Regions from separate parts of the Acidovorax sp. LjRoot117 genome, predicted to be linked through region 2. Evidence: predicted binding sites of a transcription regulator. Region 2 holds the regulator's gene; each other region holds the start of a gene.
What was found. The regulator sigma-54, encoded in region 2, starts transcription at its own class of promoters, with help from an activator protein. The targets are predictions, from matches to a motif close to TGGCANGNAANCTGCTTT.
Positions count from the first base shown of each region.

Region 1: nirB (nitrite reductase large subunit NirB) is a predicted target of sigma-54. The motif match lies at 989-1,006, and genes of this name have one in related genera.
Region 3: ACSQ3D_RS26805 (BMP family protein) is a predicted target of sigma-54. The motif match lies at 2,426-2,443, and genes of this name have one in related genera.
Region 4: glnA (type I glutamate--ammonia ligase) is a predicted target of sigma-54. The motif match lies at 1,356-1,373, and genes of this name have one in related genera.

Region 1 is NZ_CAXUPO020000007.1:67,131-71,955, forward strand. Features, by position in the region: gene ACSQ3D_RS18155 (single-stranded DNA-binding protein) at 27-332, shown strand; gene ACSQ3D_RS18160 (hypothetical protein) at 385-585, opposite strand; gene nirB (nitrite reductase large subunit NirB) at 1,233-3,776, shown strand; gene nirD (nitrite reductase small subunit NirD) at 3,854-4,210, shown strand; gene ACSQ3D_RS18175 (nitrate- and nitrite sensing domain-containing protein) at 4,304-4,825, shown strand, end outside.
Region 2 is NZ_CAXUPO020000016.1:17,203-22,027, forward strand. Features, by position in the region: gene ACSQ3D_RS25520 (thiol:disulfide interchange protein DsbA/DsbL) at 1-9, shown strand, start outside; gene lptA (lipopolysaccharide transport periplasmic protein LptA) at 195-845, shown strand; gene lptB (LPS export ABC transporter ATP-binding protein) at 842-1,636, shown strand; gene ACSQ3D_RS25535 (RNA polymerase factor sigma-54) at 1,736-3,346, shown strand; gene ACSQ3D_RS25540 (glutaredoxin domain-containing protein) at 3,434-3,949, opposite strand; gene ACSQ3D_RS25545 (acyl-CoA thioesterase) at 4,175-4,618, shown strand.
Region 3 is NZ_CAXUPO020000018.1:26,378-31,202, forward strand. Features, by position in the region: gene ACSQ3D_RS26800 (5'-methylthioadenosine/S-adenosylhomocysteine nucleosidase) at 159-1,157, opposite strand; gene ACSQ3D_RS26805 (BMP family protein) at 1,368-2,378, opposite strand; gene ACSQ3D_RS26810 (hypothetical protein) at 2,768-3,301, shown strand; gene upp (uracil phosphoribosyltransferase) at 3,380-4,024, opposite strand; gene ACSQ3D_RS26820 (threo-3-hydroxy-L-aspartate ammonia-lyase) at 4,220-4,825, opposite strand, start outside.
Region 4 is NZ_CAXUPO020000015.1:137,942-142,766, forward strand. Features, by position in the region: gene glnA (type I glutamate--ammonia ligase) at 1-1,305, opposite strand, end outside; gene ACSQ3D_RS25425 (competence/damage-inducible protein A) at 1,480-2,301, opposite strand; gene ACSQ3D_RS25430 (EI24 domain-containing protein) at 2,298-3,266, opposite strand; gene ACSQ3D_RS25435 (sterol desaturase family protein) at 3,305-4,312, opposite strand; gene ACSQ3D_RS25440 (polysaccharide deacetylase family protein) at 4,388-4,825, opposite strand, start outside.

The DNA.
Region 1 (4,825 bases), on a different contig from region 2:
GTGCGTCCCCGGGGCCAAGGATTCGCATGATCGATGGATTGGTGTCAGGGCGCCTGTACGGCGATGCCGAGCAGCGGACCGACAAGACCGGCAAGCTCTTCACCGTGGCCAAGGTGCGTGCCAGCACTTCCGATGGCGAGACGCTGTTCGTGAACGTGATTGCGTTCGACAGCGATGTGCGTGCGTCGCTGCACCACCTGCGCGATGGCGATGCGCTGGCCCTTGCCGGCAGCCTGGTGCCCAAGGTCTGGACCGACAAGCAGGGCATCACGCGGCCCGCGCTGGACATGGTGGCGCACCGGGTGCTCACGGTGGCCGACAACGGGCATTGATGGGCTCTGGCCGCGCCGGCTGGCGCCGAGGTTGCGCGTGCGGCGGCCCGGATCAGCCGGGTTTTGGGGAGGCCGGCCCGCCTTGCTGGAACCCCAGGGCACGAAGTTCTTCGTCGCTCAGGTGCAGCTCGGTCAGTTCGGGTTGCCGCGCCTCGATCGTGCGCCGCCGTTCGTAGTGTGTGGGAGGGCCTTGTTCCTCCTGCCGGCGGTCGGTGCCGCTGCGCCTGTCGCTGGTGGATCTGCGTTCTGTCATGGTGGTGTCTCTATGGCTGCGGTGAGAGAAGGTCTCCCCGAGGGCTATGGCTTCCCGCGGAAGTTTGCATCCGGATCGCGGGTTTGAACACCAAAAAATGGCCGCGCACGACCGGCCGGACCCGAAGCGACAGCAGGGTTCGGGCGAAGTGGTCAGGCATCGGCATTCCACGCCGCGTGTCGGCGGCATTGCGTACGCCCAGCCCCTCACCTGAGCCCGCGTGCCGGGGGCCGTGGCCCCTGGGCCCTGTGCCTGCCTGGCACGGCCGCTGCAGACGCCCTCCCGCCCTATGTTGGGGCTGCCTTGCACCGCATTGATGCGCCATGCCACGGCACGTGCAGGCAGCGTGGCGCGCCATCGCTCAAAAGGCCCTGCGCGCCGGTTTCTCCGCGCCATCACACCCCGGCATGGATATTGCAGTTGGGTCAGTGCCCGCCGGTGAAGCTGCCTGCGGGCCGACGACACCCCTCCGCTAATGATGGCGGAACCCAGGCGGGCCTAGGCCTCGTTGCCTTTCGCCTGGTTGTTCCAAACCACACCCGTGCTACCGCGGAGGGTGAGGGTGCGGCGCCGACCCACGGTCCGGCACGCATGCCCATCCTGCTTCGAGCTCTCCAGGTCAGCCGGGTCATTGCAGGACCACGATCATGAAAATTGTTCTCATCGGCCACGGAATGGTGGGCCACAAGTTCCTCGAAAGCCTGGCGGAAACCGGCATGACCGGCGTGGAAGTCACCGTGCTGTGCGAGGAGCCCCGCGCTGCCTACGACCGGGTGCATCTATCCGCCTTCTTCAGCGGCACCTCGGCCGAACAACTCTCCCTGGTGGAGCCGGGCTTCTTCGAGCGCACGGGCTTCACCCTGCGGCTGGCCGCACGGGCCGCGTCGGTAGACCGCCGCATCCGCACCGTGACCACGGCCGATGGCGAAGTGCTCACCTACGACAAGCTGGTGCTGGCCACCGGCTCCAACCCCTTCGTGCCGCAGGTGGCCGGGCGCGACCGCGAGCACTGCTTCGTCTACCGCACCATCGAGGACCTGGAGGCCATGCAGGCCTCGGGCGCCAAGTCCAAGACCGGTGTGGTCGTGGGCGGCGGCCTGCTGGGCCTGGAATGCGCGAAGGCGCTGAGCGACATGGGCCTGGAAACGCACGTGGTCGAGTTCGCCCCGCGCCTCATGGCCGTGCAGGTGGACGAGGGCGGCGGCCGCGTGCTGCGCGCCAAGATCGAGGAGCTGGGCGTGCAGGTGCACACCGGCCGCAACACGCAGGAGATCACCGACGGCGCTCGCGCACGCCACCGCATGGTGTTTGCCGACGGCACCTACCTGGAGACCGACATGATCGTGTTCTCCGCCGGCATCCGCCCGCGCGACGAACTGGCCCGCCAGAGCCTGCTGGCCATCGGCCCGCGCGGTGGCGTGGCCATCGACAGCGCCTGCCGCACCAGCGACCATGACGTCTATGCCATCGGCGAATGCGCCTCGTGGAACGAACAGACCTTCGGTCTCGTGGCCCCGGGCTACGACATGGCCCGCGTGGCGGCCCGCCACATTGCGGGCGATGCCGACGCCGCGTTTGTCGGCGCCGACATGAGCACCAAGCTCAAGCTCATGGGCGTGGACGTGGCCAGCATCGGCGACGCGCATGGAAAGACTCCGCACAGCCGCACCTGCCAGTATGTGGACGAGCGCCGCCAGGTTTACAAGAAGATCGTCATCAGCGAAGACGGCAAGCAGCTGCTGGGCGCCGTGCTGATCGGCGACGCGACCGAATACGGCACGCTGCTGCAGATGGCCCTGAACGGCATCGCGCTGCCCGAAGACCCCGAGTTCCTGATCTTCCCGTCCAGCGACGGCAAGGCCAAGCCCGGCCTGGGCGTGGATGCCTTGCCCGACACGGCGCAGATCTGCTCGTGCAACAACGTCACCAAGGGCGGCATCTGCGAGGCCGTGGGCAATGGCGTCTGCACCATCGCCGAGATGAAGGCCTGCACCAAGGCCGGCGCCACCTGCGGCGGCTGCGTGCCCCTGGTCACCCAGGTCATGAAGGCCGAGATGGCGCGCCGCGGCATGGCAGTCAACAACCACATCTGCGAGCATTTCGCGTACTCGCGCCAGGAGATCTACCACCTGGTGCGCGTGGGCCAGATCAAGAGCTTCGACGACCTGCTGGCCAAGCACGGCAAGGGCCTGGGCTGCGACATCTGCAAGCCGGTGGCGGCCAGCGTCTTCGCATCGTGCTGGAACGAGTTCGTGCTCAAGAAAGAACTGGCGGGCCTGCAGGACAGCAACGACTACTACCTGGGCAACATCCAGAAGGACGGCACCTATTCGGTCGTGCCGCGCATGCCCGGGGGCGAGGTCACGCCCGACGGCCTGATCGCCGTGGGCCAGGTGGCCAAGAAGTACGGCCTGTACACCAAGGTCACGGGCGGTGCCCGGGTGGACATGTTCGGCGCACGCCTGGAGCAGTTGCCCTTGATCTGGGAAGAGCTGATCACCGCCGGCTTCGAGTCGGGCCACGCGTACGGCAAGTCGCTGCGCACGGTCAAGAGCTGCGTGGGCTCGACCTGGTGCCGCTATGGCGTGGGTGACAGCGTCGGCCTGGCCGTGGAGCTGGAGAACCGCTACAAGGGCCTGCGCGCCCCGCACAAGATCAAGTTCGGCGTCTCGGGCTGCACGCGCGAATGCGCCGAGGCGCAGGGCAAGGACATCGGCATCATCGCCACCGAAAAGGGCTGGAACCTGTACATCTGCGGCAACGGCGGCATGAAGCCGCGCCACGCCGAGCTGTTCGCGTCCGACCTGAACAAGGACGAGCTGGTGCGCATGATCGACCGGGTGCTGATGTTCTATGTGCGCACGGCCGACCGGCTGCAGCGCACCAGCACCTGGCGCGAGAACCTCGAAGGCGGCCTCGACTACCTCAAGGACGTGCTGCAAAAGGACAGCCTGGGCCTGTGCGCTGAGCTGGAAGCGCAGATGCAGAGCGTGGTCGACACCTACCAGTGCGAATGGAAGACCGCCGTGACCGACCCCGAAACGCGCAAGCGCTTCCGCTCGTTCGTGAACAGCGACAAGGGCGACGAGAACGTGCTGTTCGTACAGGAGCGCGGCCAGATCCGTCCTGCCACCGCCGATGAACGCGTGCGCGGTGCAGCCAAGGTCATCCCCATCGCCCAGGCAGCCTGAGCGTGGAGCGCGCAGCCGTCCATCTGGCCGGCTGTGCCTCCACCGCATGCGCAACCCACTTTTGAAAGCATCACGCCATGAGCGCACTTCCCCAAAGCACTGAAGACACATTCGCCTGGACCGACATCTGCGCGGTCGACGACATCCTGCCCAGCACCGGCGTGTGCGCACTGGTGGCCGACCGGCATGTGGCGGTGTTTCGCCTCGGCGCCGACCGCTTCTTCGCCATCGACAACGTGGACCCCAAGTCGGGCGCGAGCGTGCTGTCCCGCGGGCTCATCGGCAACATCGGTGACCGCGTCGTGGTGGCCTCGCCGCTGTACAAGAACCACTTCGACCTGGCCACCGGCGAGTGCCTGGAATCGCCCGAGCAGTCGGTACGGGCCCACAATGTGCGGGTCGACGGCGGCCGCGTCAGCGTGGCCGTGGCCTGAATGGCCATCACAATGGTGTATCGATGGCGCAGCGACGGGCCCCATCGCCCCTCACGCCGATAACACGATAACTTTCGAACCCAGGAACCCTGCATGCTTGACCCGGTGGCGACCTTGTCCGTCTCGAACCTTGTCCTGCGGTCCAAGCAACTGGAGATCGATGCGGTGCGGCACCTGGCCCGCCGCGCAGAGCTGGTGGATGTGATCGGGCAACTGATCCAGGGCCTGCAGCGAGAGCGCGGTGCATCCGGCGTGTACCTGGCATCCCGCGGGCAGCGCTTTGCCGACGTGCGCCGCAAGATGGTGGACGAGGTGGTGCTGCTCGAGACGCGGCTGCGCGAGGTGTTTGCCGAACATGTCGAGCCTGCCCAGGGTGCCACGGCCAAGGCGCTGTCACTGATGGCGTGGGCCCTGTTGGGCATGGAGTCGCTGCCCGCGCTGCGCACCCAGGTCGAGCGGCAGGCGATGTCGGCCCATGACTCCGTGGCCGCCTATAGCCACCTGATCGCAGGCTTGATCGAGCTGGTCTTCCACGTGGCCGACGCGGCGGGCCTGCCCAGCGTGTCGCGCCTGCTGGTGGGCCTGCTGCACCTGGTGCAGGCACAGGAAGAGGCG
Region 2 (4,825 bases):
CAGAAGTAAGCCCGAGCCGCCTGGCCCGGCATGCCCCACGAAAAAGCCCGCGGATGCGGGCTTTTTTCATTGCCGTCCCGCGCCGAGGAAGCGACTCCTTAGGGCCAGAGACCCCACGCGCGTGGAAGCGTGCGGGTCTTTTTCCATGGCGCATGCCTTGGGGTGGCTACAATGAACTGCAAGATTCGTGCCCTATGAAACACAGCATCCTCCCAACCCTCCTGCTCACGGCCCTGGCCTGCATTCATGGCGTTGCCCATGCTGAAAAGGCTGACCGCGCCAAACCCATGAACATCGAGGCCGACGCCCTGCGGCACGATGAGCTCAAGCAAACCAGCGTGTTCACCGGCCGCGTGGTCATGACCAAGGGGTCCATCATCCTGCGCGGTGCGCGGCTGGATGTGCGCCAGGACGCCGAGGGCTACCAGTACGGGGTGGTGACGGCCGAGGCGGGCAAGCGCGCGTTCTTTCGCCAAAAGCGCGACACCGTGCCTGGTGCGCCCGACGAGTTCATCGAGGGCGAGAGCGAGGTCATCGAGTACGACGGCAAGGCCGACAACGTGCGCTTCATCACCCGCGCCGAGCTGCGCCGCTACCGCGGTGCGGTGCTGAGCGACGAGATCACCGGCGCCGTCATCGTCTACAACAACCTGACCGACGTGTTCACCGTGGACGGCCAGCGCAAGCCGTCCACCAGCACCGCAGGCGACACCCCGGCCCCTGGCAGCCGCGTGCGCGCAGTGCTGGCGCCCAAGGACCCGCCACCGGGCGCCGCAGCACCTGCCGCGCCGTCGTCGGCACCGGCGCTGCGCCCCAGCAACACCCTCGGCGGCGGCGCCCAGTGAGCGCGCAGCCTGTCTCGTCCGGCGCACCCTCCGCTGCAGACCCACAGGTCGGCAGCCGGCTGGAGGTGCAGCACCTGGCCAAGTCGTACGGCAGCCGCAAGGTCGTCAAGGATGTGTCGCTCACCGTGCAAAAGGGCGAAGTCGTCGGGCTGCTCGGCCCCAACGGAGCGGGCAAGACGACCTCGTTCTACATGATCGTGGGCCTGGTGCGCAGCGATGCGGGCGACATCCGTATCGACGGCCAGTCGGTCGCCCACATGCCCATCCACCGCCGTTCGCGCCTGGGTTTGTCGTACCTGCCGCAGGAGGCGTCCATCTTCCGCAAGCTGTCGGTCGAGGAAAACGTGCGCGCCGTGCTGGAGCTGCAGCGCGGCGAGAACGGCCAGCCGCTGCCGCGCGAGGCCATCGAAGAGCGCCTCACCGCCCTGCTGCAGGAGCTGCGGGTGGACCACCTGCGGGCCTCGCCCGCCATGGCCCTGTCCGGGGGCGAGCGCCGCCGCGTGGAGATCGCCCGCGCCCTGGCCACGCAGCCACGCTTCATCCTGCTGGATGAGCCCTTCGCCGGCATCGACCCCATCGCGGTGATCGAGATCCAGCGCATCATCGGATTCCTCAAGGCGCGGGGCATCGGCGTGCTCATCACCGACCACAACGTGCGCGAGACGCTGGGCATCTGCGACCACGCGTTCATCATCAGCGACGGCCAGGTGCTGGCGCAGGGAACCCCTTCCGAGATCGTCGACAACGCCGAAGTGCGCCGGGTGTACCTGGGCGAACACTTCCGCATGTAGCAGACCGATGGACCTTACGTTCGACCCCCGCCTCTCCTTTGTGCCGCCCCGCGGGGCGGCGTGCGCCGCGCGCCCTGCAGGCCGCAAGGCGGCTGCCCGATGAAGCCCGGCCTGTCACTGCGCGTATCGCAGCACCTGGCGCTCACGCCGCAGCTGCAGCAGTCCATCCGGCTGCTGCAGTTGTCCACGCTGGAGCTGGGCCAGGAGGTCGAGCAGATGCTCGACGAGAACCCGTTTCTCGAGCGCAATGCCGAGGAGGCACCGCGCGAAGAGTTCGGCCTGGAGGCGGCCGACGTTCCTGCCCAGCCCGACGAGTACAGCGCGGACGACACGCTGTATTCCAACGCCCCCGGCGCCACCACCGCCAGCACGTCCAGCGATACCGCGGCCGACGGCCCGCTGGGTGACTCCGAGCCGGGCAGCAGCGCCAGCGACGAGCCCGACTGGAGCGGCGACGGCACCGTCGAGGTCGCACCGAACGACACCGAATGGGGCGGCGATGCGCCCGCCCGCAACCGCAACGATGCCGAAGGCGACGAGGCCGACGCCACCGAGCTGGCCCGCACGCACGAATCGCTCACTGCCTTTTTGCACCGCCAGGCGCTGTCGCTGCGCCTGTCCGAGGTGGACCGCGCGGCGCTGCGGTTCCTGATCGAATCGCTCAACGACGACGGCTACCTCGAAGACCCGCTCGAAGAGCTGGCCATCAGCCTGGCCGGCCCCGACGACCTGGAGCAGATCGAGGAGCTGGTGCACCGCTTCACGGTGGCGCAGCGCCTGTTGCAAAGCCTGGAGCCCGTGGGCGTGGGCGCGCGCGGGCTGGGCGAGTGCCTGACCTTGCAGCTCAAGGCGCTGGCCGCGGACGAAGACAGCGAGATCGACCCCGACACCGTGCAGACCGCGCTGCGCGTGTGCCAGCAGCCGCTGGAGATGCTGGCGCGCCGCGACATCCGCCGCCTGACGCAGCTGTGCGGCGACGGCGAGGAGCGCACCCGCGCCGCCATGGCCCTGATCGCCCGGCTGGAGCCGCGCCCGGGCCGCAAGTTTGTGGACGTGGAGCGCAACATCATCGTGCCCGACGTCATCGTGCGCAAAGCGGGCCGCGCCAACGGGCGCGACGGGCAGCACAATTTCATCGTCGCACTCAACCCCGACGTGATGCCGCGCCTGCGCGTGCACGACATCTACGCCGGCGCACTGCGCGGCCACAAGGGCGGCGAAGGCCACCAGGGCATGCAGCAGCGCCTGCAGGAGGCGCGCTGGTTCATCAAGAACATCCAGCAGCGCTTCGACACCATCCTGCGCGTCTCGCGCGCCATCGTGGAGCGGCAAAAGAACTTCTTCACGCATGGCGAGCTGGCCATGCGCCCGCTGGTGCTGCGCGACATTGCCGACGAGCTGGGCCTGCACGAGTCCACCATCAGCCGCGTGACCACCGCCAAGTACATGGCCACGCCCATCGGCACCTACGAGCTCAAGTACTTCTTCGGCTCGGGCCTGGGCACCGAGACGGGCGGCAATGCGTCGAGCACCGCCGTGCGCGCGCTGATCAAGCAGTTCGTCGCGGCCGAGAGCCCCACCAAGCCGCTGTCGGACAGCCAGATCGCCGAGATGCTCAAGGAGCAGGGCATCGAGTGCGCACGCCGCACGGTGGCCAAGTACCGCGAAGCGCTCAAGATCGCGCCGGCCAATCTGCGCAAGGCGCTGTAGCTCTGTCAGCGCTGCAGGGCCTGCGCCGGAAGATCGCCGCCCACCCACCGGCCCGCCAACTGCGGTGCGGTGGGGTGCGAGGCCAGGCTACTTGCGCTGGGGCGCGAAAACGGCGTCGTAGGACTGCGCGCTGAAGCCCGACAACCGCTGGCCGTTGGTGAGCAGCACCGGCACACCCCGCCCGCCAATCTGTGCAAAGGCCGCCTTGCCCACCGGCGTATCGACGTCCAGCTCGCGGTAGGCAATGCCCTTTTGCGCCAGGTACGCCTTGGCGGCCTTGCAGTAGCCGCACCAGGTGGCCATGTAGAGCACGACGTCGCCACGGGGTGCTGCGGCGGGGGGCTCGGTCTTGGGGCTGCGGTCGGCCGCGCGGGGCTCTGCACCCGGCACCACGCTGACCGGCAGGTTGTCCAGCTTCATCGCCTTGTCCACACCCACGCCCGTGGGGGGCTTGTCGCTGTAGACGACCCGGCCGTCCGGGCCCACCGTTTTGTAGAGCGTCTGGGCGCCCGCCATCGGTGCCAGCACCAGCGCGGCCATTGCCAGCGTGGCGGCTACGGCCTGGCGGAAAAGGCCGGGGGAGGGGCTCCGGTAAAATCTCATGCCTGCGAGCATAAGAGACACCGGGCGTGCTGTCAGCAAGAAGCTGCCCGGATGTGCCGCACCGCCCCATGGCACCACCCGCCGTGGGCCGCAGGGCCTGTCGCTGCAGAAAATCCCCGGCACCCAGCGGCCCTGCGCAGTACCGCATGCACGCCGCCACCGCGGGTGCCCGCCCGTTGTCCTTGTTCCACGCTTCCACCTCCGCTCCACCCCCACCGCCCAGCCATGGCCCGCATCGTCTTCGACCTTCCCGCGCAGTTCGGTTTTTCCACCGAGATGCAGATCTACATCAGCCATGTGAACCAGGGCGGGCACCTGGACAACGCGCAGCTGCTGAGCCTGGTGTCCGAGGCGCGCGTGCGTTTCTTCCAGTCGCTGGGCTACCCGGAGGCCGACGTGGGCGGGCTGTCCATCGTGGTGGGCGACATCGTGGCGCAGTACAAGTCCGAGGGCTTTCATGGCGAGACCATGTGCGTGGAGATGGCGCCGGTGGATTTCAACCGCTATGGCTTCGACCTCGTGTTCCGCATGACCGAGAAGACCTCGGGGCGCGAGGTGGCCCGCGGCAAGATCGGTATCGTCTTCATCGGCAAGCGCGACCGCAAGGCGGCGGCGATGCCGCCTACGATCCGTGAACTGCTACGGAGCAGTGTGTTGCACCAGGGTTAACCTATTGCACGCTGTCTGGGCAATACGCGAGGGCTCGTCGCCCCAGAAAAAACAACCGGGCCTGTTGCGGGCGGAAGCTCTGCAACCTTGCCCGTGGCGACTGACACGCATTTGTTTGGCGGAAAATTTTCCTTGACTGGGCAGATTCGCTCGCCTATTAGCAGGCTTGCCATGCGAAGGGGCGCGCTTTGCAGTGAGAAGCGGACA
Region 3 (4,825 bases), on a different contig from region 2:
GCGCGCCACTCCCTCTCCCCCCGCGGGAGAGGGCCGGGGAGAGGGGGGCGGCATCCGCACCAGCGCAGCGCCGGCTGCACGTGCCCCCTCTCCCCAACCCCTCTCCCGCGAGGGGAGAGGGGCTCCATGCGGCCAGCGCCCGCTGCGGGTTCATGGTGTCACTTCCAGCTGGCCAGAAACGCCTGCAGCACCTTGGCCGAGTTGGCCGCGGCCAGGTGCATGAAGGTGTCCATCTCGTTCTCGCCATCGCCCCCGCCGGCCAGGTCGCTCAGTGAGCGGAAGGCGATGTAGGGCACGCCGTTGCTGTGCGCGACCATGGCGGTGGCGGCGGTTTCCATGTCGAGCACGTTGGCATCGAAGGTCTTGAACGCGTATTCGCGGAACGCCTTGTTGTCCACGAAGGCCTGGCCCGAGACGCCGTTGCCGCCGATCACCATGCGGGGGCGCTCCTTGAGGCACTTGTCGGCGTGGCAATGGTCCAGCGCGACGCTGGTGCCCAGGCTGCGCGCTACGGCCAGCATGCGGGCGTCGGCGGCAAACCAGAACTGCTTGGTCAGGGAGGGTTGTGCGGCGCTGCGCACCTCCACCGGGCGGGGGTGCATCATGCCGAAGGCGGGCAGGGTCAGCTCGCTTTTCATCCAGGCCGGGGCGCTGTACTGGCCGGGTTTGTCCTCGCGGGCCATGAGCCATTCCATGTACTGGCCCCACTGGGCAGGCACTGTCACGTCGCCGATGTGCAGGCCCGGGTTCACGCCGCCCGCGATGCCGCTGAACACGATGTGGCTGACGTTGAAGCGGTCCAGCGCGAGCTGGGTGTTCATGGCCGCGTTGGTCATGCTGATGCCCGACAGGAACACCACCACGGGCTGGCCCGACAGGGTGCCGGTGGTGAACTCCACACCGTTGATGCGGTGCTTGGCGGCTTGCTGCACCTGGGGCAGCAGCACGGTGAGTTCGGGCTCGAAGGCCGAGATGACGGCGATGCGCGGTGTGGCATCGAGCTGCACCACCGCAGCCCTCGATGAACGAGTGGGTGCTGTGCTGCAGCCTGCCACCGCCGCGGCCAGGGTGGCCGCCGCCAGCAGGCGCAGCCCGTGCCGGGCGAGGGTGCTGCGAAGATGGGTGGAAGTGGTGGTGCTGCTGCTGGATGAGGGCATGGTCAGGTCCTGAAAATGTCAGAAGTGCCGCAGCCTAGCGCAAGGCCGGTGCGGTGCGGTGCCGGCAACGCAGTGGAGGGCTGCCCGGCACCATTGACGGCAACGGTGTGCGCACGGCCGGTGGGTGACGGTGGCGGGTGGTCCACCACCGTCACGGGCGCTGCACCGCTGGCCGCGCCCATCAACGCAATGCCGACGGCATTACTTCGATTACTTCGCCGTGGACTTGGGCTGGCTGTCGTCCACCTTCACCGTGAACTTGCTGGCCAGGATCTCGGCCTCGCGCGCCTTGACCTTGGCCACGATGTCGGCGGGCACCTTTTTCTCGAACGTGCCCAGCGGCGCGAGTTCAGAGCCCTTGTGCTTCATCATCGAATACGGGCCGTAGTCCTCGGGCGTGAACTTGCCTTCCTTGACCAGCTTGAGCGCGCGGTCGATGCTGGGCTCCATGTGCCACAGGGCCGACGCCACCACGGTGTCGGGGTACTTGTCCTGCGTGTTGATCACGTTGCCGATGGCGAGCTTGCCCTTTTCCTTGGCCGCGTCGGACACGCCAAAGCGTTCAGCATAGAGCACGTCGGCGCCCTTGTCGATCATGGCAAACGTCGCTTCCTTGGCCTTCGGCGGGTCGAACCAGCTGTTGATGAAGCTCACGGTGAACTCGACCTTGGGATTGGTCTCTTTCGCCCCCGCCATGAAGGCGTGCATCAGGCGGTTCACCTCGGGGATGGGAAAGCCGCCCACCATGCCGATCTTGTTCGTCTTGGTCATGCCGCCCGCGACCATGCCCGACAGGTAGGCGGGCTCCTGGATGTAGTTGTCGAACACGCTGAAGTTGGGCGCCTGCGGCTTGCCGGACGAGCCCAGCAGGAAAGACGTCTTGGGGAAGTCCTTGGCCACCTTGCGCGCGGCGGCCTCCACCGCAAAGGCCTCGCCCACGATGAGCTGGTTGCCGCCGGTGGCGTACTCGCGCATCACGCGCTCGTAGTCGGCGTTGGAGACGTTCTCGCTCGACTTGTATTCGATCTCGCCCCGCGCCTCGGCGGCCTTCAGCGCTTTGTGGATGCGGCTCACCCATTGCTGCTCGTAGGGCACCGTGTAGATCGCCGCGACCTTGAGCTTGGCCTGCGCCCCCGCCAGCGAGGGCGCCAGGCCCAGGGCGGCCGACAGGGCCATGGAGGTGCAGAGCAGGCGTCCGGTGAAGATGCGGCGAGTGGTCATGGCAACGCTTTCTTGGGTTGGGTGCAATAGGGCAGTGAACTTGGCTCCAAGCAATAAGCATGCACGACGTTGCAGTGGCCTGCAACCGGCGGAGCGCCGTGCCCGGCCACGGGGCCCTCCCCCAAGGCTTAGCGCAGCGCACGATGTTCGCTTGCCAGGCGAGCCATCACGGGGCGGGCGGCCGCGCGCTGGGCAGGGGGCTCTTCCGTGGTGCGTGCCGATGCACTTTTATGTGCGACAGGCAACGCCACACGACGTGTTGTGCTGAATCAAAAGCCAAAAGTCGGTAATGTTCCGAATGCGACCAAGGCACCCTTTTGGGGTGTGTTCTTCTAGTTACAATTCGCCGCCCGCAAGCAGCGGGTCTATAAAACGAAGAGGGATTTCTTGTGAAAGCTTTGCTTGCAGCAGCGGCTGCCCTGTCGCTGGTAGGGTGTGCATCGGTCATGAACGACACCACGCACGGAGTGCGCGTAGACACCAAACAAAAGGGCGGCACCGTCGTGGTGGGCGCCGAGTGCGTGGCCACCAACGATTACGGCTCCACCACCTTCAAGTCGGGCACGATGCAGGCCCTGCGCCGTTCGTCCAAAGACATGACGATCGTGTGCACGCAGCCCGGCGAGGACGCCGCCAACGGGTCCCTGGTTTCCCGTCCCAATGGCGCTCTGGCCGGCAACATCATCCTGGGTGGCGTGATCGGCGCTGTCGTGGACCACAACCGCGGCACGGCCTACACGTACCCCACGTGGATCGAGATGGTGTTTGGCGAAACGCTGGTGTTCGACAGACAGCTGCAAAAAGGGGATACCGCTCTGGCGGGCGTGCCCGCCAACTCCCCAGCGGCCGTGGCCAAGGCACCTGGGAGGAGCAATGCGTCTTCAACCGAGTGCATGCAGCAGTTGCCTGGCGCTATTTGCTGACCCGACCGCCTTTGGGCCGTCTTCCGCCACGTACAAAGCCTCGCTGTTGCGAGGCTTTTTTACGGGTGCCCGTGGCGCCTACTTGGTGCCAAAGATCCGGTCGCCCGCATCGCCCAGGCCCGGCAGGATGTAGCCGTGGTCGTTCAGCTCGCGGTCGATGGCGGCGGTGAAGATCGGCACGTCGGGGTGGGCCTTTTGCAGCGTGGCCACGCCTTCGGGGGCGGCCAGCAGGCAGACGAACTTGATGGAGCGGGGGTTGAGCTTCTTCAGGCGGTCCACACACGCGGCGGCCGAGTTGCCGGTGGCCAGCATGGGGTCGACGACGATGATGTCGCGCTCTTGCATCTCGGACGGCATCTTGAAGTAGTACTCCACGGGCTGCAGCGTGGCCGGGTCGCGGTACAGGCCGATGTGGCCCACGCGGGCGCCGGGCACCACGTTGAGCATGCCGTCCAGAAAGCCGTTGCCCGCGCGCAGGATGGACACCAGCACCAGCTTCTTGCCGTCGATGACCTTGCCGGTCATGGTCTCCAGCGGGGTTTCGATCTCGAAGTCCTGCAGCGGCATGTCCCGCGTGACTTCGTAGGCCATCAACGTGGACAGCTCGCCCAGCAGGCGGCGAAAGCTGTTGGTGCTGGCGTCCTTGCGGCGCATGAGCGTGAGCTTGTGCTGGACCAGGGGGTGGGTGATGACGGTGACGTTGTTGTTGCTAGCGGTGCTCATGGCGCGGCCTCGGGTGTGCTGGGAATTGAATGAATGGCGGTGGGTGTATTTTCACCTCCATTCGCCGCGGGGCCGGGAAACCCGAGCGGCGGGGGCGCCCCGGCGGGGGGGCCAGGGCGTGTGATGGCAAAGCTGCAGCGACGTGCACAGCCGTACAGAGCCGTACAAAGCCACAGGCCCCGGCGCGCGGCCCGCTCAGTCCGCCAGAAACCGCGAGTACCGCGCCAGGTCCACGTTGCCGCCGCTCACGATGACGCCCACGCGCTCGCCGTGCAGCAGCTTGGCGCCGTCGTCCTCGCCGGAGAAGGCCTGCACGCCCGCGAAGGCGAGGGCGCCAGTGGGCTCGACGGTGAGCTTCATGCGCGCGGCGAAAAAACGCAGCGCTTCGATCAGCTGCGCGTCGCTCACGGTGATGATGTCTTCGACATGGTCGCGGATGATGGGGAAGGTCAGCGCGCCCAGCGACTGTGTCTGCGCCCCGTCGGCGATGGTTTGCGGGTGGTCAATGGTCACGATGTGCCCGGCGCGCAGCGACTGCTGGGCGTCGTTGGCGGTGGCGGGCTCGACACCGATGACCTTGCACTGCGGCGCCAGCGCCTGCGCGGCCAGCAGGCTGCCCGAGAGCAGCCCGCCGCCGCCCAGGCAGACGAAGAGGTAGTCGAGGTCGGGCACCTCCTGCAGCAGCTCCAGCGCGGCGGTGCCCTGGCCCGCGATGACGTGCGGGTGGTCGAACGGCGGCACCAGCGTCATGCCGCGCTCGCGCGCGAGTTGGCGGCTGATGGCCTCGCGGTCTTCGGTGTG
Region 4 (4,825 bases), on a different contig from region 2:
GCCACCCTTGGTCAGGAAGCCGCGGTCCTTGTCCAGGTATTCCAGCGCCTGGTCCAGGCTGTGGCACACGGTGGGCACCAGCTTGTCTTCTTCGGGCGGCAGGTGGTACAGGTCCTTCGTGGCGGCTTCGCCGGGATGGATCTTGTTTTCCACACCATCCAGACCCGCCATCATCAGAGCCGAGAAGCACAGGTAAGGATTGGCCGATGGATCGGGGAAGCGCGCTTCGATGCGGCGGCCCTTGGGGTTGGCCACGTAAGGAATGCGGATCGAGGCCGAGCGGTTGCGGGCCGAGTAGGCCAGCTTCACAGGGGCTTCGAAGCCGGGCACCAGACGCTTGTACGAGTTGGTGCCAGGGTTGGTGATGGCGTTCAGGGCACGTGCGTGCTTGATGATGCCGCCGATGTAGTACAGCGCGAAGTCCGACAGGCCGGCATAGCCGTCGCCTGCGAACAGGTTCTTGCCGTCTTTCCAGATGGACTGGTGCACGTGCATGCCGGAGCCGTTGTCGCCAGCGTAAGGCTTGGGCATGAAGGTGGCGGTCTTGCCGTAGGCGTTGGCCACGTTCCAGACCACGTACTTCAGGACCTGCGTCCAGTCAGCGCGCTCGACCAGCGTGCTGAACTTGGTGCCGATTTCATTTTGGCCAGCGCCCGCCACTTCGTGGTGGAACACTTCGACCGGAATGCCCAGGGATTCGAGGATCAGGGACATTTCAGCGCGCATGTCTTGCGTGCTGTCGACCGGAGGCACTGGGAAGTAGCCGCCCTTGACCGTGGGACGGTGGCCGCGGTTGCCGCCTTCGAGCTTGGCACCCGAATTCCAGGGGGCTTCGTACTCTTCGATCTCGAACATGACCTTGCCGGGTTCGTTGGACCAACGCACGCCGTCGAAGATGAAGAATTCTGGCTCGGGGCCGAAGAAGGCCGTGTCGCCCAGGCCGGAGGCCTTCAGGTAGGCTTCAGCGCGCTTGGCGATGGAGCGTGGATCGCGGTCGTAGGCCTTGCCGTCGCCGGGCTCGATCACGTCGCACTGCAGGAACAGCGTGGTTTCTTCGAAGAACGGGTCGATGTTGGCGGTGTTCGGGTCGGGCATCAGTTGCATGTCCGAAGCTTCGATACCCTTCCAGCCAGCCACCGAGGAGCCGTCGAATGCGTGGCCGGACGTGAACTTGTCTTCATCAAAGTGGGAAACAGGCACGGTCACGTGCTGTTCCTTGCCACGGGTATCGGTGAAACGGAAGTCAACGAACTTGACTTCGTTTTCCTTCACCATCTTTATCACGTCTGCAACGGTCTTGGCCATCAGGTTCTCCTGGGTAAAGCGCTTGTTGAAAAAAGGATTTTGCGTAAACAAAAGCAGTTTGCGTGCCAGCCGGGTGCAGCCGCCGCACTATGTAGGAGCGCCACGGACTGCAGACCGTCAGCGCACGCATTCGATTGCACCAATGCAGTGCATCAAATTACTTATGGGCGTACTTCAAAGATTGCGCACCAATTCAGGGCCAAACTCCGCACCAAATTCGTGCAACCCTTGTTGGAGGTCTTTCCACGCCGCCGGGACCAGCGGCGCAGGGCCTTTGACGCCCAACTCGATGTGCCGCCCGTATTGTGGATGATCCACGCTGGGCAAACTGAACACCCGGACACTCGGATGCGATTTTTCGATGCGTTCCATCAAGGGCGTGAGGGCAGCCTCCATGGCGCCGTACACCACCACGGATTGCTCGGTTTGTGGAGTGCGGTTGAAATGCGCCGCGTAGTGCTGGTCGAGCACGCCTTCGATCATGGGCCAGGCCATGACAGGAAAGCCCGGCACGAAGTGCACCACACCGCCGCCGGATCCCTCGCAGGTGAACCCTGGAATCTTGTTGTAGGGGTTGGCAATGATGCGGGCACCCACGGGGAAGGTGCCCATGTTGAGCCGGTGCAGATTGTCCGGGCGGTCGGCCTCGTAAGGCACACCCTGCTCACGCGCCACATCCTGCATGCGCTCGCGGATCAAGGCTTCTGCCTCGGGGTGCAACGCCAGCTCCAGGCCCAGCGCGCGGGCTGCGCATTGCCGCGTGTGGTCGTCGGGAGTGGCCCCGATGCCACCGCACGAGAACACGACATCACCCGAGGCAAACGCGCGCTCCAGGGTGGCGGTGATGCGGTCCGGGTTGTCGCCCACATAGTCCGCGTACGACAGGGCCAGCCCGCGGGCGGCGAGCAGTTCGATGACCTTGGGCATGTGCTTGTCGGCGCGCTTGCCTGACAGGATTTCGTCGCCGACGATGATGAGGCCGAACTGGGGATTCATGGTGGGGGGGTTCCGTGGGCGGGTGGTTCTGGCGCTGCAAGCGCGGGGGGATTCGGGGGCGCGGCCTTGGCCGGATCGTCCGGGGCATACAGGGCCTGTGGCCCGGCATGGGGCGCATCCTGGCCGTTGGGTGATGCAGCGGCAGCGGCAGAGATGCGGTCTGCCGCCCCGCCTTCTGCACGCAATTGTTCCAGTGCGGCCAACGCGTAATGCGCGAACCACAGGGAGGAAAAAGCGAACACCAGGGTATAGATCCAGATGGCCAGCGGCACCAGCACCACAAACGCTGCGGCGAACACCACGCCGGAGGCCCAGACGATGCTGGGCGCGGCCCCCAGGTAGCCCGTCACGATGCCGATGCCCAGCAGACTGCTGCGGTGGCGCTTGAAAATCTCCTGACGCTCTTCCTTGCTGGCGTGATCGGCCAGCGCATCAAACACCATCACCCGGTACGTGAGCCAGCCCCAGATCAGCGGCGGCAGGATCAGCACCAGCGGCGGTACGAGCCACAGGGGGACGGACACCACCAGCGCGACCAAGGCCAACACGGTGGAACTGAGCGACCAGACGATGCTGGCGATGAAGGAGCCACCCTTCTTGCGCGCGAGGTTCGGGAATCGCCGGTCAGCCACCAGCCCCACCAGCGCCGGCGTCATCAGCACCGCCACGAGCAGCAGGGAGACCACCACCAGCACGGGGGCCACCGCGAGGATCACCATCAAGGGCGCCACCACCGAAGCCACATCGCCCAGGCCCCAGCCCTGCAGCCAGTTCCAGAAGCTGGCGAGCACGCTCGATGCGTCGAGCAACCCGCGCATGCCCTGGAGTGCCGCATCCCAGTAGAAGTAGCCCAGGCCCAGCGCCAGGCCAAGCATCACCACCAGCGGCAGCACCGACAGCGCCATCACCCGTGGGCGCAGGCAATAGGCTGCAGCGCGCCAGAAAGAATCAAGCAGTAGTCCCATGTCGGCGAGCATACCTTCCCGAAAGAATGCGAGGCCTGTCAGGCCCGCCCGAACAACCGGAGCATGCCCCGCCATTGCTGAGACCAGAAGCCGGTGCCGTAGTCACGCACGCGGCCGTCCGGGCCGGGCTCGACCTGGTCGCGAATGCCGGTCGGGTCGTAGCGCTGCTCGAAATTGGCGGTGCGCATGAGCATGTCCCACCAGGGCAGCAACACGCCGAAGTTGTGCCCACCCAGCACCACCCGGTGGGTGGGACCGCCGCCAGCATCCGCCGCGACGGGCTTGAGGGTTTCATGGCCGATGCCGATGCTGTGGTGCAGGCGGTGAAACCGGGGGCTGACCCACAGCCGTTCGGCCCAGCGGCCAAACCACAACCGCACGTTGGCGTGCTGAAAGCTCTCGCTGAGCTGCGTGATGGCCACGATGGCAATGAACTGCCCAGGTGCCACGCCGATGAGCTGCGCCACGGCCACGAGGATGGTGTCGCGCAGCAGGTCGTCGAGCAAGTGGTTGCGGTTGTCGCTCCACATCGTCATCTGCCGCTGGGCGTGGTGCAGGGAATGCAGGCGCCACCACCACTCGAAATGGTGCTGCCCACGGTGGATCCAGTAGTCCACAAAGTCGAACACCACGAGGTACAGCAGCAGGCTGACCCACGGCACGTCGGTGACGCCGGGCCACATGCCATCGAGCTGGAAGGTGCTGACACCAGCCACCCGCAAGGCACCGAAGAAGGAGTCGACAAAGGGGTCCACCGCCAAGAACAACCCCACACGGAAAAGACCGAGCCGGTGGATCAGCGTGTAGAGGATGTCGGTGCGGATCGTGGCGCGGTCGGTGACGGCTTCCACAGGCCTCCAGCGTTGCAGGGGGCCTATCACCGCGGCAATCACGACCAGCTGCAGCAAACCCACGAGGACCCAGCCCGATGCCTCATAGCCGCTTTCAAGCTGATTGCCCAGGCCCATGGCGAACATCAGGGGCTGCATCACGCTCTCGAACAGCCATTGCTGTGCAGCGTCAAATCCGTTGCCTAGCCAACCCATGCTCATGCTCCATCCATTTCGCCCAACGCGTTGCCGCGCTGTGTTGTGTTCTGTGCGCCGTCTGCGAGGCCTGGCTCAACGTCCTGCCTGCCGGGCGTAGTCCGGGTGCTCGCGCAACGTGCGAAAGCAAAATCCACGCTCCTTCAAACCGACGATCAAGGGTTCGAGCACCGCGGGCGCCCAGGGATCCTTGCGCGACCAGATGCCCAGGTGCGCCAGGAGAATATCGCCACTGCGCACGTCCCGCAGAGCCTTGCGCAACAGCGCATCGTTGCTGGCGCTTTCACTGGGCAATTCGTCACCGAGGAAACCAGCGGGAGACCAGCCCACATGGGTGTAGCCACAGGAAGCGGCGCTTGCCAGCAACTGGGGCGACGTCTTGCCACCCGGCGCACGGAACAATGGCAACGGCTGCCGTCCAGTGATGACCTTCAACCGCTCTGCAGCATGCGTCACTTCCTCGCAGTACTGGGCGGCAGTCAGCACAAAGCTTTGACCTTCACGCGGCCCGGC